DNA from 2 places in the Streptomyces sp. NPDC017979 genome. Region 1 is predicted to be linked to the other one. Evidence: riboswitches for the same ligand, from Rfam matches in the RefSeq annotation. Region 1 holds a riboswitch; the other holds the start of a gene.
What was found. Region 1 has a riboswitch for S-adenosylmethionine ahead of ACH4E8_RS12540 (aminotransferase class V-fold PLP-dependent enzyme). Riboswitches for the same ligand answer to the same signal wherever they lie in the genome.

Region 1 (7,288 bases):
CGGGCGCTGCGCAAGAAGCTCGGGCCCGACCGGGTGGAGACGGTCCGGGGCATGGGGTACCGCCTGCCCGAGTGACCCCCGCTCCCCGACGAAGCCGTACGGCACCGCGCCGTACGGCTTCTTCATGTTCCGCTCCCCCGCACGGCCCAATCGTCACACCGCGCCGCCGCCTTTGGTGAAGTTCCTTTCATCATCGGCTCATGAAGTGCTCACCACGCCCGTGAACCCTCTAGTACGTGACACTGAACCTGCGACAAGCCGTGACCCTCACCGTGGCGCTCAGCATCTGCGCGCTGCTGGTGGTGCCCGGCAACTTCCCCGGCCTCAGCGGTGACGCCAGGATCACCCTGGCCGTCTTCGCCTTCGCCACCTGCGCCTGGATCGGCACCCCGATCGACGACACCTACATCGCGCTCGGCGCGGGGCTGGCGCTCACCGCGACCGGGGTGATCAGCAGCGACGCCCTCTTCGGGACCCTCGGCGACGACACCGTCTGGCTGCTGATCTGCGCGTTCGTGCTGGCCGCCGCGGTCACCAGGACCGGGCTCGCCGGGCGGGCCGCGGCGTTCTTGGTCACCGGCGCGCGCAACGTGCGCCAACTCGTCCACCTGACCACCGCCGCGCTGGTGGTCACCGCCTTCGCGGTGCCGGCGACCTCGGGGCGGGCCGCGCTCGCGCTGCCGGTGTTCATCGCGCTGGCGAAGGCGCTCGCGGACCGCAAGCGACTGGTGGTGATGCTGGCGCTGCTCTTCCCGACGGTGATCCTGCTGTCGGCGGTGGCGACCCTGATCGGCGCCGGCGCCCATCTGATCACGGTCTCCGTGCTGTGGGAGTCCGCGGGCGAACGCATCGGCTTCGCCGAATGGCTGCTGCTCGGGCTGCCGCTCGCGGTGGTGTCGTCCCACCTGGCCGCCGAAGTGGTGCTGTTCACCACCACCAAGCGGGCCGACCGCAAGGGTTCGGTGCACATCACCGCCGAGCACATCCAGGAGCACACCGAGCACCCCGTCACCGGGCCGTGGTCGCAGGCGGAGGCGCGCTGCGCGCTGCTGCTGGCCACCGTCGTCGTGCTGTGGTGCAGCGAGCCGCTGCACCAGGTGCCGCCGGCCGTGGTGGCGCTGATAGGGGCCGTCGTCGCCGCATCGCCCGCGCTGGGCACGGTGAACCTCAAGGACGCGCTGAAGACCGTGCCCTGGTCGCTGCTGCTCTTCATGGCCGCGACGATGGCGATGGGCCTGGCGCTCGCCGACTCCGGGGCGGCGAAGTGGCTGGTCGGCGGGGTGCCGTTGGACCTGCCCGCTTGGGCGTTCCTCACCGTCGTGGTCGTGGTCTCCACGCTGGCGCACCTGGTCCTGCAGTCCCGCTCGGCGCGTTCCTCCGTGCTGGTGCCGCTGGTGGTGGCCGCCGCGGTGGGCGCCGGCGTCAATCCGGTGGCTGCTGCACTCGCGTCCACCGCCGCGGCCGGGTTCTGCCACACGCTGCCGGCCTCCGCGAAGCCGGTCACCCTCTTCGCCGACATACCGGACGTCCCCACCTACACCCCGCGGGACCTGCTGAAGATGTCCGCCTTCCTGGCGCCGCTGACCGCCGCGCTGGTGCTGCTGTTCGCCGTCGCCGTCTGGCCGCTGCTCGGCGTGCCCCTCACCCCCTGACGCACCCCCGTCCCCCCTTCTCCTCCCCTCCCCCTCGCTCTCCTCACCCTCATTCGTACCGGGAGTTCAAACGATGCTGACCCGTTTCGCCATCGCGCCCAGCGGTTTCAAGGAGTCCCTGTCCGCCCAGTCCGCCGCCGAGGCCATCGCCTCCGGCGTGCTGCGGGTGGTCCCGGACGCCGAGATCGACCTGATCCCCCTGGTCGACGGCGGAGAGGGCACGGCCCGTGCGCTGGCCGCGGCCTCCGGCGGCCGGCTGGTCGCCCTGACCGCGACCGGCCCCACCGGCGCCCCCGTCCTCACCCACTTCGCCATGCTCGACAAGTACACGGCCGTGGTGGAGATGGCGGCCGTCGCGGGCCTCTCGCTGGTCCCGCGCGACCTGCGCGACCCGAGCGCCACCACGACGTACGGCGTCGGCCAGCTCATCCGCGCGGCGCTGGACGCCGGCGCCCGGGAGATCCTCGTGGGCTGCGGGGACTCCGGGACCTCGGACGGCGGCGCCGGTGCGCTCCAGGCGCTCGGCGCCCGGCTGCTGGACGCCGAGGGCCGCGAACTGCCGCACGGCGGAAGCCACTTGCGGAAGCTGGACCGGATCGACACCAGCGGGCTCGACCCCCGCCTCGGCCGTACCGACATCCGCGTCGCCTGCAACCCGTTCAACGTGCTGTGCGGGGAGCGCGGGGTCGCCCGGGTCTTCGGCCCGCAGAAGGGCGCCACCCCGGAGCAGGTCGAGGAGCTGTCCGACGCCCTGGAGCACTGGGCGGACGTCCTCACCCGTGACCTGAAGGTCCGCGGCGACCTCTACGGCGGCCCCGGCACGGGTGCTTCCGGCGGTCTCGGCGCGGGGCTCGCCGCCCTCGGCGCCCATCTGCTGCCCCGGTTCGAGGTCCTGCTCGACCAGCTCGACCTGGACGCCCGGCTGGCCCGGGCCGACCTGGTGCTCACCGCCGAGGGCGCGCTGGACCACCAGACCCCGCGCGGCAAGGTCCCCGCCGAGGTGGCCCGGCGCGCCAAGCGCTACGGACGTCCCGTGCTGGCCCTCGCCGGCACGATCGGGGAGGGCGCGCACCAGGTCCGCTCGGCGGGCGTGGACGCGTACAGCTCGATCCTGCCCGCGCCCGTCTCGCTCAGCGAAGCCCTGGGCCGCGGCGGGGAGTTCCTGGCGGACGCGACCGAGCGGGCGCTGCGGATGGTCCTGCTCGGTGCGCGGCTGCCGGAGCGTCAGCCGGTCGGCGCGGCGGCCGGGCCCGCGGTCGGGTCCGGCACGCAGCGGCCGTCCTCGGTGCGGTAGCTCCACCGCGCGCCGTCGGTGACCAGCTCGCCCACGGCCCGTACGAAGCGCTCCAGGTGCTCGTCGGGCGTACCGGCGCCGAAGCTGACCCGGATCGCGTTCAGCGAACGCTCGCCCGGCTCGGCCTCGGGGGCGCCGCACTCGCCCGGCTCCTCGGGGTCGCTGCCGAGCAGGGTGCGGACCAGGGGGTGGGCGCAGAACAGGCCGTCGCGCACCCCGATGCCGTACTCGGCGGAGAGCGCGGCGGCGAAGTGGGAGCTGTTCCACCCCTCGACGACGAAGGAGATCACGCCGACCCGGGGTGCGTCGTCCCCGAACAGGGACAACACCTTCACCTGCGGCACCTCGGCGAGGCCCGCGCGCACCCGGGCCACCGACTCCTGCTCCCGGGCGACGAGGGAGTCGAAGCCGGCCTCGGTGAGCGCGCGGCAGGCGGCGGCGATCGCGTACACCCCGATGACGTTCGGCGAACCGGCCTCGTGGCGGGCGGCGGTGGTGTGCCACTCGACCTCCACGCCGCCGTCCGCGCGCCGGGCGACCTTGCGCGACGCGCCGCCGCCGGCGAGGTAGGGCCGGGCCTCGCGCAGCCAGTCCGCACGGCCCGCCAGCACCCCGGAGCCGAACGGGGCGTACAGCTTGTGGCCCGAGAAGGCGACGTAGTCGACGTCCAGCTCGCGCACGGACACCGGGTGGTGCGGGGCGAGTTGGGCCGCGTCCAGCACGATGCGGGCGCCGTGCGCGTGGGCGGCGGCGGCGAGCTCCTTCACCGGCCACAGCTCACCGGTCACGTTCGACGCACCCGTCACACAGACCAGCGCGGGCCCGTACGGGTCGCGGTCGGCGAGCGCGCGCTCCAACGTGCTGACGGCCTGCTCCGGGGTGCGCGGCGCGTTCAGGTACGTCACCCGCGCCTCCTGCCAGGGCAGCAGGGAGGCGTGGTGCTCGGTCTCGAAGACGAACACCTCGCAGTCGGCGGGGAGCACGGCCGCGAGGAGGTTGAGCGAGTCGGTGGTGGAGCGGGTGAACACCACCTGGTCGCCCTCGCGGCAGTCCAGGAACTCCGCGACGGTCTCCCGGCTGTTCTCGAAGAGGTCGGTGGAGAGCTGGGAGAGGTAGCCGGCGCCGCGGTGCACGCTGCCGTAGTACGGGGCGTACGCGGCGACGTCGTCCCACACCCGCTGGAGCGCGGGGGCGCTGGCCGCGTAGTCGAGGGCCGCGTACGTGACCTCCCCGCCGGTCACCAGCGGCACGGTGACGTCCCGGCCGAGTACGGGCAGGGCGGCGCAGTCGCTGTCGGCGGCAGTGGCGGCGGCGGTGTTCGGGCATGCGGACATGGCGGAATCTCCCGGTGGGGCGCAGCGAAGGGGAATGGCTTCAGGACGGGCTCCGCGGGGCGCACTTGCGCACTCGGCGCGCTGGGCGCGGTGTCGCGGAGGGGTGATGAAGAAGGGGCCTACGAGGCCCTATCGCATTCGCTTGCTCACGAGGCTGCTCCCTTGAGGACCAGGACCCCAGGGTTCGCAGGGGTCCGCGCTTGCCGCGGACCTCGCTGCCCACGGCCTGGTCTTCACCCGGGGCACCCCGCCACGGACGGAGGGTTGCCGGACAGCGGGCCGGGGCCGTAGTCGCTGTCACTCATGACCTGCGCAAACCGTATGCGACCCGGCCCGCCCCCGCAACCACGTCCGCATCCCGGACAACGCCCCCGCGGGGAAACGGCGAGTACGTCAGCGGCGCAAAGGGCTGCGCGAGCAACCCGCGGCCGGGCAGCACGTCGCCCCGGCGCCGAGATGACGGGGCCGGGGCGGAAGTGGCGCGCAGGGCTCAGGCGCTGTCCTGGGTCAGCAGGAGAGGTTCGAGCCCGCCGGCACGCCCAGGATCTGGGTGAAGTTCTTGTAGCGGTTCACGCGGCTCTGGACCTGCGCGGGGTGACCGCCGTCGCATTCGAGCGCACCGTTGATCGCACGGATGGTCTGGCCGAAGCCGGCGCCGCTGATCATCGCGTCGTGCGCGGTCACCGGGCCGGGGCCGTCCTGGGTGTTCCAGTACCAGAGCGCCGTCATCATGGAGATGGCCGGGTCGGTCTCAACGAGGTCGGGGTTGTTGAGCAGGTCGATGCCCAACCAGTCGCCCACGGTCTTGTAGTTGAAGTTCCAGCTCAGCATGATCGGGCCGCGGCCGTAGTACTTGGCCTGGCCCGCGGGGCAGCCGTAGGGCTGGCTGCGGTCGCAGTAGAGCGGGTAGTTCCGCTCGTCGATCTCCTTGATGTAGTACAGCCCGCCGGTCTCGTGGCTGATGTTGGCGAGGAAGGCCGCGGCCTCCTGCTTGCGCATCGTGTCGTTGCCGGTGTGGGCGAACGCCGGGAACGCCTTCATGGCGTCGGTGAGGCCCTTGTACGTGTAGAAGGGGTTCCGGCGCGGGAACATCTGGTTGAACTGCGCCTCGCTCACCACGAAGCTGTTCGGGTCGGGGTTGCCGCCCGTGCCGCAGGTGTACGGGTCCCAGTAGTAGGTGCTCACCACCGGGTTGTACCCGGGGTTGGCCCGCTCGGCGATGTAGATGCTGCCGTCGGTGTACTTGACGATGTCGCCCACGCGGTAGTTCTGGCCGGCGGCCCAGGCGGGGGCGACGGCGCACTCGTCGACCGGGGCGGCGGCGGGGGCGGCGGTGGCGGTCGGCACCAGGGCCGTCGCCAGCAGCGAGCCCGCCGCGAGCACGGAGGCCATCAGGGCTTTCATTCGGGTTCTGAGCACGGTCCAGTGACCTTTCGTGCGTCCGAGGACATGCCTGGTAGCCCCAGTGGGACACCGAGGCGACCAGACACGCCGTGTTGGGGGGTGGTTACGCACACCCAAGCGCCCCGGGCGGGGCGCGGTCAAGGTATAGACCAATGCAATTTTAGAAACAACCATCCCCATTCCAGGCCCAGTTGGGTCTGGAGGGGGGCCACGGCTCTACCCCGATGTGAAACTTGCAGCATGGGCATGGGGCGCGAGTCGCGGCACGAGAAGGACGCGATGACGGTGGAGATCGTCTTCGCCCTGGTGACGGGTGTGGCGCTGGCCGCGGCGGTGTTCGCGGTCCCTTGGGCCCTCGCGCTGGCCTTCGGCGTCACCGGTTCGGTCAAGGAGGGCGTGTTGGTCGGCGGCGCGCTGCTCGGAGCGACCGCCGGGGTGTGGCGTCTGGTGAGGGTGCTGCGCCGCTTCGACGCACAGCGACGCATGGGCCGCTGACCTGCGGGCGCCCAGCGACGTCCTGATCGTCTGCAACGCGGGCCACGGAGCCCGCGCACAGGCCCGCCCTCCGGCACGGCCCCTCATGCCGCGCACGCGTCCAGGAGGACGCGCCATGCCCCTGGGCACGACGGAACCGCGGACGCCGTCGCCGCGCACCCCGTTCGGCACGAGGGCACGACGGCGACGACGCCCGCAGCGTCAGTGCACCGACCCGGGCGCTACGACGCGTTCGTGGCGCGCACCCAGCGCGCCAGCGCGTCCGAGGCCGCGCCCGAGTCCACCGCCTCCGCCGCCCGCCCCATCGCCGCCGCGATCTGCTCCGGCAGCGGTGCGTCGCCCGGCTCCAGCGCCACCAGCGCCGCCGCCGCGTTCAGCAGGACCGCGTCCCGCACCGGGCCGCGTTCACCGGCCAGCACGCGGTGCGCGACCTCCGCGTTGTACGACGCGTCAGCGCCCCGCAGCTCCGACACCGGCACCACGTCGATGCCGACGTCCCGCGGGTCGAAGCGCTCCTCGCGGACCGTGCCGTCCCGCACGATCCACACCGTGGACGTGGCCGTCGTCGTCAGCTCGTCCAGCCCGTCGTCCCCGCGGAAGACCAGCGCCGACGAGCCGCGCCGGGCGAGCACACCCGCCATGATCGGCGCCATCCGGGCGTCGGCCACCCCCGTGGCCTGCGCCTTCACCCTGGCCGGGTTCGTCAGCGGACCCAGGAAGTTGAAGATCGTCCGGATGCCCAGCTCACGGCGGGCCACCGCCACGTGCCGCAGCGCCGGGTGGAACTTGATCGCGAAGCAGAAGGTGATGCCCGCCTCCTCCGCGACCTCGGCCACCCGCTGCGGGGACAGCTCCAGGTTGACCCCGAGCTTCTCCAGCACGTCGGAGGCGCCGGAGGCGCTGGACGCCGCGCGGTTGCCGTGCTTGACGACCTTGGTGCCCGTCCCGGCGACCACGATCGACGCCATGGTCGAGATGTTCACCGTCTTCGCGCCGTCGCCCCCGGTGCCCACGATGTCCACGCTGGGACCGGGCACCTCGATGAGGTTGGCGTGCTCGTACATCGTCGACACCAGACCGGAGATCTCCTCCACGGTCTCGCCCTTCGC
Region 2 (7,288 bases), on a different contig from region 1:
CCGCCGCGCCACCGACCCGCAGGCCGCCTTCGACTCCCTGCGCGAGCCCCTCGCCACCCTCGCCTCCCAGCACGGCCTGGTCCTGGAGCCGGGCCGGATGGTCCTGGAACTGCGCCCGCCCGGCATGGACAAGGGCGTCGCCCTGGCCGAATACGTACGGGAGGTCGGCGCGGAGGCGGTGCTGTACGCCGGTGACGACCTGGGCGACCTGCCCGCGTACGCAGCGGTCGAGAAGCTGCGCTCCGACGGCCTGCCGGGCCTCCTGGTGTGCAGCGCCAGCACCGAGGTCACCGAACTCGCCGACCGCGCCGACCTGCTCCTCCCCGGCCCGCCTGCGGTCGTCGCCTTCCTCGCGGCCCTCGCGGAAGCGATCTGAAATGCCTCCCGGCAGACGACCCGTGCCCCGGCCTGATGACTTTGCCCGCAGTGTCCAGCGTGCCCTTCCCAACAGCGCCGTTGCCTCGCCGGGCGCGATGGCGCCGTGGGGGCCGTGCAGTGGTGGCGTCTGCGGCCCGGTAGTGGGCTGGTCGCGCAGTTTCCCGCGCCCCTAAACCCCTGTCCTGCAGGCAACCGACAGGGTGAGCGAAACAGGGGCGCTGGGGTCCCCCCCCCACGTCCTCCGGGCGTAGGGGGCGGAACTGCGCGAACAGGCCACCAGCGGCCGGTGGAGACCAACGCACCCGCAGGGCCACGGCGGCTCAGTCCCCCGGCACGGGGGAGCGCGAGCTACGCCCGGGTCAGCGCCTCCAACTGGTCCAGGAACCAATGCCGCGGGGGGAGCGCGGTCGCGGCCGCGGCGAGGCGGGCGGTCCGCGCGGCGCGCTCGGCGGGCGGCTGGGACAGCGCCTCGTGGAGCGCGTCCGCGGTGCCCGTGACGTCGTACGGATTGACCGTCACCGCATCCGCGCCCAACTCCTCGTACGCCCCCGCCTCGCGCGACAGCACCAGCGCGCAGCCCTCGTCCGAGACGACGGGGATCTCCTTGGCGACCAGGTTCATCCCGTCGCGGATCGGATTGACCAGGGCGACGTCCGCGAGGCGGTACGCGGCGAGGGAGCGGGCGAAGTCGTCCTTCACGTGCAGCACGACCGGCGTCCAACCCGGCGTGCCGTACTCCTCGTTGACCGCGTCGGCGACGCGCTGCACCTCGGCCGTGTAGTCCCGGTAGACCGCGAGGTCCTGGCGGGAGGGGTAGGCGAAGGCGAGGTGCACCACGCGCTCGCGCCACTCGGGGCGGGTCGCCAGCAGGTGCCGGAAGGCCAGCAGGCCGCGCACGATGTTCTTCGACAGCTCCGTGCGGTCCACCCGCACGACCGTCCGGCGGTCCGGTCCGCCGATCTGCTCGCGCAGCGCGGCCATGCGCTCCGCAACGTCCGGCCGGTGCGCCCGCTCGCGCAGGAAGTCCGCGTCGGCCCCCAGGCCGTGCACCCCGATCCGGGTGCCCTTCAGCGCGTCCGGCCCCAGCACCTCCGTGCAGCAGGCGGTGAACGCGTCCGCCCAGCGGTGGGTCAGGAAGCACGTGCGGTCGGCGCCGAGGAGGCCGCGCAGGAGCTGCTCGGCGATGTCGTCCGGCAGCAGCCGGAAGTAGTCCACCGGGGCCCAGGGGGTGTGCGAGAAGTGCCCGATCCGCAGGTCGGGCCGGCGCTCCCGGAGCATCCCCGGGACCAGCGCGAGGTGGTAGTCCTGCACGAGCACCGCGGCGCCCTCGGCGGCCCGCTCGGCGAGCGCGTCGGCGAAGGCGCGGTTGTACTCCTCGTAGGAGCGCCACTGGCGGCGGAACTCCTCGTCGAACACGGGCTCCAGCGGGGTCTGGTACAGCATGTGGTGGACGAACCAGAGCACCGAGTTCGCGATGCCGTTGTACGCGTCGGAGTGGACGTCGGGGGCGATGTCGAGCATCAGGACGCCCGCTTCGCCGACCCCGCGCCGCACCGCCTCGCGGTCGCCGTCGCCGAGGGCGGAGCAGACCCAGAGCGAGTCCTCGCGGGCGCCGATCGCGGACAGCCCGGACACCACCCCGCCGCCGCCGCGCTTGGCGTCGAGCCCGCCGTCGTCCAGGAGGGCGTACGAGACGGGCCCGCGGTTGGAAGCGACCAGGATCCGGGCGCGGGACGGAGTGGCGGAAGGTTCGGCAGCCATGTGCCAGAACTTAGCCCGCAGCCCCGGCCGGCAAACGCACATACGGTCGAGTGGCGTCTTGTCGCCGGTGGGGTTTCAGCCGGCTCCGGCGACGCCCGCCGGCTCCCGCGACTCCCGGGGCGCCCGGGGCGGGTTTTCGCCCCGAGCTACCCCTTCGGCGGGGTGCGTCGGGTGCGGGTCGCCGCGAAGGCCACCGCGCACGCCGCCGCCAGCGCCACCACCAGCCCGCCCAGCAGCCAGAGCTGCGGACCCGAGGGCGCGGGCGGCGCCGCGGCCCCCGCGACGGCGGCCACGACGAGGACCAGCAGGGCCAGCAGCCCCGTGAGCCGCAGGGCCCGTCGACGTCTCAGCGGTCGGGGCAGCGCGGGGCCCGTTCGCCGCGGGGTCAGCCGTGCGGTCAGCTCCGGTGTCACACGTTGCTCAGTCGCATACACATATAGGATTTTCGGATATAAACCGTCCACTAGGCGGCACGACGCGCCGCGTACTCGTCGATCTCCCGCATCGGCGGCCGCTCCTCCGTGTCCACCGCGTGCGTGCGCGGTACGAAGCCGTCCTCGCCCCGCTCGAACTGGGTCAGCGCCGGCCGCACCAAGTGCCCGCGGGACAGCCGAAGCTGCGCGGTCCGGTAGATCGCCGCCGCCATCCGCCCCAGTGCCTGCCCGTCCTGGTGCCGGTGCTTGCGCGTCCCCACGTCGACCTGCGCGAGCGCGTCGAGCCCCACCGTGTGCAGCGCGTCGACCAGCAGACCCAGCTCCACTCCGTAACCGACGGGGAAGGGCAGCCGCTCCAGCAGCGAGCGCCGCGCCGCGTACTCGCCGCCCAGCGGCTGCACGAAGCCGGCGAGCTGCGGCCAGTGCAGATTGAGCAGCGGGCGCGCCACCAGCTCCGTCACCCGGCCGCCCTGACCTGCGGTTTCGCCAAGTGGTCGGTCGTACATCGCCTTGACGAACTGCACCTGCGGATTGGTCAGCAGCGGGCCGACGATCCCGGAGACGAAGTCCGCGGAGAAGTCCCGCAGATCCGCGTCGACGAAACAGACGACGTCACCGCGCGTGACCATCAGGGAGCGCCACAGCACCTCGCCCTTGCCCGGCAGTGCAGGGATCCGCGGCAGGACCTCGTCCCGGTGGACCACCCGTGCGCCCGCCGCCGCGGCCACCTCGCCCGTACGGTCCGTGGACCCGGAGTCGACCACCACCAACTCGTCCACGAGCGGCACCCGCTCCATCAGCTCCCGGCGGATCACCCGGACGATCTCCCCGACGGTGGCCTCCTCGTCGAGGGCGGGCAGGACCACGCTGACCGTCGTCCCCCGCTTGGCCGCGACCAGGGCGCTCAGCGGACGGTCCGCCGCCGACCAGGAACGCGTCGCCAGCCACCGCTCCACCTCATCGAGCACGTGCCCCCAACTCCTCCGTCCGTGCGGCCCGCCGTCGAACCGTCCGGCGCCCGCTGTGACCCATCTCGCGGTTCGGACGACTATCTCAACCGCCCGGACCTTCGGTTACAGTCTTGAACAACGCGGATGGCCATCGCATGTCGGGGTCCCCGCGCCGAACGGCCCCATGGTTGAACGTCGCGATCGACTCGTTCGATGCGTTCCACCCCGCCGTTCACAATCGAATACCGCTCATCCAGAGGGGCAGAGGGATACGGCCCGTTGAAGCCCCGGCAACCCTCCAGCCGGTCTCCGTCGTGCAGTGCGCCCAAGCGCCGCAGCGTCGCGAGGCTCCCGGCTAGGGAAGGTGCCAAATCCGTCTCATGGCGAAATGCGCCATGAGGAAGATGAGGAGAAAGGGCCTCGCCTCCATGGCTGTGCAGACCGCCGCAAGCACCGCGACCACCACCCCCGACCTCGGCCCCGCCGCAGCGCTCTCCTGTCGCGAGTGCGGCGAGCGCTTCCCGCTCGGCCCGATCTTCGCCTGCGCCGCCTGTTTCGGCCCGCTGGAGATCGCGTACGACCTGCCCACGGGCGACCCGGAGGAGCTGCGCAAGCGCATCGAGGCCGGACCGGCCAACATCTGGCGCTACGCACCCCTGCTGCCCGTCCCCGCCGACGTCGCCGACAAGCCGAACGTGAACCCCGGCTTCACCAAGCTCGTGCAGGCCGACCGGCTCGCCGCCGAGCTGGGCGTCACCGGCGGGCTCTACGTCAAGGACGACTCCGGCAACCCGACGCACTCCTTCAAGGACCGCGTCGTCGCCATCGCCGTCGAGGCCGCCCGCGCCTTCGGCTTCACCACCCTCTCCTGCTCCTCCACCGGCAACCTCGCCGGCGCGGTGGGCGCCGCCGCGGCCCGCGCCGGGCTGCGCTCCTGCGTCTTCATCCCGCACGACCTGGAGCAGGGCAAGGTCGTCATGGCCGCGGTCTACGGGGGCGAGCTGGTCGGCATCGAGGGCACCTACGACGACGTGAACCGCTTCTGCTCCGAGCTGATCGGCGACCCGATCGGCGAGGGCTGGGGCTTCGTGAACGTCAACCTGCGCCCGTACTACGCCGAGGGCTCCAAGACCCTCGCGTACGAGATCTGCGAGCAGCTCGGCTGGCGCATCCCGGACCAGATCGTCGTCCCCGTCGCCTCCGGCTCCCAGCTCACCAAGATCGACAAGGGGCTCCAGGAGCTGATCAAGCTGGGTCTGGTCGAGGACCGCCCGTACCGGATCATCGCCGCGCAGGCCGAGGGCTGCTCCCCGGTCTCCGCCGCCTTCAAGGCGGGCCACGACGTCGTGCGGCCGGTCAAGCCCGACACCATCGTGAAGTCGCTCGCCATCGGCAACCCGGCGGACGGCCCGTACGTCCTGGACATCGCCCGCCGCACCGGGGGCGTGGTCGAGGACGTCACCGACGAGCAGGTCGTCGAGGCGATCAAGCTGCTCGCCCGCACGGAGGGGATCTTCGCGGAGACCGCGGGCGGCGTGACGGTCGGCGTCACCAAGAAGCTGCTGGAGGCGGGCGTGCTCGACCCGACGCTCACCACCGTCGTCCTCAACACCGGCGACGGCCTCAAGACGCTGGACGCGGTCGCCGGCACCACCGGTCCGTCGGCGACGATCCGGCCGAGCCTGGACGCCTTCCGCGCCGCCGGTCTGGCCGGCTGACCGCGACAGGTCCCGCCAGCCCCTCCGTTCCCTCCGCCCGCCCCCGTACCGGCCCTGCACCGGCCCCGAAAGAGGCACCCATGAGCGTCAACGTCCGCATCCCGACCATCCTGCGCACCTACACCGGCGGCCAGGCCGAGGTGCCCGCCGAGGGCGCGACCCTCGCCGAGGTCATCGCCGACCTGGAGAAGAACCACACGGGGATCGCCGCCCGCGTCCTGGACGACCAGGGCAAGCTGCGCCGCTTCGTCAACGTGTACGTCAACGACGACGACGTCCGCTTCGAGCAGGGCCTGGAGACCGCCACGCCGGACGGCGCCGGCATCTCGATCATCCCCGCGGTCGCCGGCGGCTGAGACCCGGACCGCCGCCCCCGCCCGCGCGGGCGGTCGGCGTCACCGAGAGTCAGCCGTATTACCCAGAGTCAGTTGCATTGCCCCCTCCGTGAGACATCCGGAGGGGGCAATTCTGCAGGGTTGAGCACGCTACAGTTGGGGAACGCCCCTTCGCCGAACGCTCTCGCCCACGTATCGAATTGCGCCCGGGCTCGATAAGAAGCAGCCAATGTGTGGCGTACTTGTGTCGCTTAAGTTCCTTTTGTCCGGCCTGATTTGTCCCGGAATTGCGGTAATCCAGCCTAATTACCCGATCGTAGGTTCCAGGAATTCTCGTCCGATTGACCTGTTGCAGAGGGCAGTTGGGCAGATACATTCAGCCGCGGTCGACGCGTTCCGGCGCACTCCAGTGAGCGGGTAGGGGTCTGACCCGGGTCCGCGAGGTGCGGTCCTGTGCAAGGGCCAGTAATAGGGGAGTTGGGCATGGCTCAGGGCACCGTCAAGTGGTTCAACGCGGAGAAGGGGTACGGCTTCATCGCGGTCGACGGTGGTGCGGACGTATTCGTCCACTACAGCGCGATCCAGATGGACGGCTACCGCACCCTGGAGGAGGGTCAGCGAGTCGAGTTCGAGATCTCGCAGGGGCAGAAGGGCCCGCAGGCCGACATGGTGAAGATCTCGGCCTGAATCCCGCTCCGGCGTATTCACGCACTTGAAGGGCCTTGCACCCCGGCCGGGGTGCAAGGCCCTTCTGTGCGTGGTCGGGGCGGTTCTCCCGATGTCTTCGCCGCCGCTGCGGGGCCTCCTCGGGGGCTTGCTTCCGGCGCGGCCGGTTCCCTTCGTCGCGGAGGCGAGCACGGGTAGGGCGCTTGCACTCTCGGGTGGCGAGTGCTAATCATTGGCGTTAGCACTCTCCGGGTGAGAGTGCTACGAAGGGCCGGGTCGGTGAGGCCCGCTCGCCTTGTGGCGCATGGAGCCATCTGGTGCAGCAGGCCGTCCGTCGCGGGCGCCAACGCGGTCCAATAGAGCTTCCCACCCAGTCCGTGGAGGACACCTCACATGGCAAAGATCATCGCGTTCGACGAGGAGGCACGGCGCGGTCTCGAGCGCGGGATGAACCAGCTCGCTGACGCCGTCAAGGTCACCCTTGGCCCCAAGGGTCGCAACGTCGTCCTTGAGAAGAAGTGGGGCGCCCCCACGATCACCAACGATGGCGTGTCCATCGCCAAGGAGATCGAGCTGGAGGACCCGTACGAGAAGATCGGCGCCGAGCTGGTCAAGGAAGTCGCCAAGAAGACGGACGACGTCGCCGGCGACGGTACGACCACCGCCACGGTTCTGGCCCAGGCCCTGGTCCGCGAGGGACTGCGCAACGTCGCGGCCGGCGCCAACCCGATGGCCCTCAAGCGCGGCATCGAGAAGGCCGTCGAGGCCGTCTCCGCCGCCCTGCTCGAGCAGGCCAAGGACGTGGAGACCAAGGAGCAGATCGCCTCCACCGCCTCCATCTCCGCCGCTGACACCCAGATCGGCGAGCTGATCGCCGAGGCCATGGACAAGGTCGGCAAGGAAGGCGTCATCACGGTCGAGGAGTCCCAGACCTTCGGTCTGGAGCTGGAGCTCACCGAGGGCATGCGCTTCGACAAGGGCTACATCTCGGCGTACTTCGCGACCGACATGGAGCGCATGGAGGCCGTCCTCGACGACCCCTACAT

Region 2: linked by a shared signal. The riboswitch ahead of thrC (threonine synthase) and the one ahead of ACH4E8_RS12540 (aminotransferase class V-fold PLP-dependent enzyme) in region 1 are both predicted to bind S-adenosylmethionine.

Annotation. Positions count from the first base shown of each region.
Region 1 covers NZ_JBIRGU010000003.1:681,687-688,974, reverse strand. Annotated here, with positions in the region: gene ACH4E8_RS12555 (response regulator transcription factor) at 1-75, shown strand, start outside; gene ACH4E8_RS12550 (SLC13 family permease) at 237-1,652, shown strand; gene ACH4E8_RS12545 (glycerate kinase) at 1,726-2,946, shown strand; gene ACH4E8_RS12540 (aminotransferase class V-fold PLP-dependent enzyme) at 2,877-4,280, opposite strand; SAM riboswitch class IV at 4,472-4,589, opposite strand; gene ACH4E8_RS12535 (glycoside hydrolase family 19 protein) at 4,788-5,699, opposite strand; gene ACH4E8_RS12530 (DUF6332 family protein) at 5,925-6,179, shown strand; gene trpD (anthranilate phosphoribosyltransferase) at 6,401-7,288, opposite strand, start outside.
Region 2 covers NZ_JBIRGU010000002.1:159,887-167,174, forward strand. Annotated here, with positions in the region: gene otsB (trehalose-phosphatase) at 1-376, shown strand, start outside; gene ACH4E8_RS06680 (trehalose-6-phosphate synthase) at 727-2,139, opposite strand; gene ACH4E8_RS06685 (hypothetical protein) at 2,286-2,552, opposite strand; gene ACH4E8_RS06690 (glucosyl-3-phosphoglycerate synthase) at 2,603-3,541, opposite strand; SAM riboswitch class I at 3,770-3,934, shown strand; gene thrC (threonine synthase) at 3,952-5,241, shown strand; gene ACH4E8_RS06700 (MoaD/ThiS family protein) at 5,322-5,597, shown strand; gene ACH4E8_RS06705 (cold-shock protein) at 6,060-6,263, shown strand; gene groL (chaperonin GroEL) at 6,636-7,288, shown strand, end outside.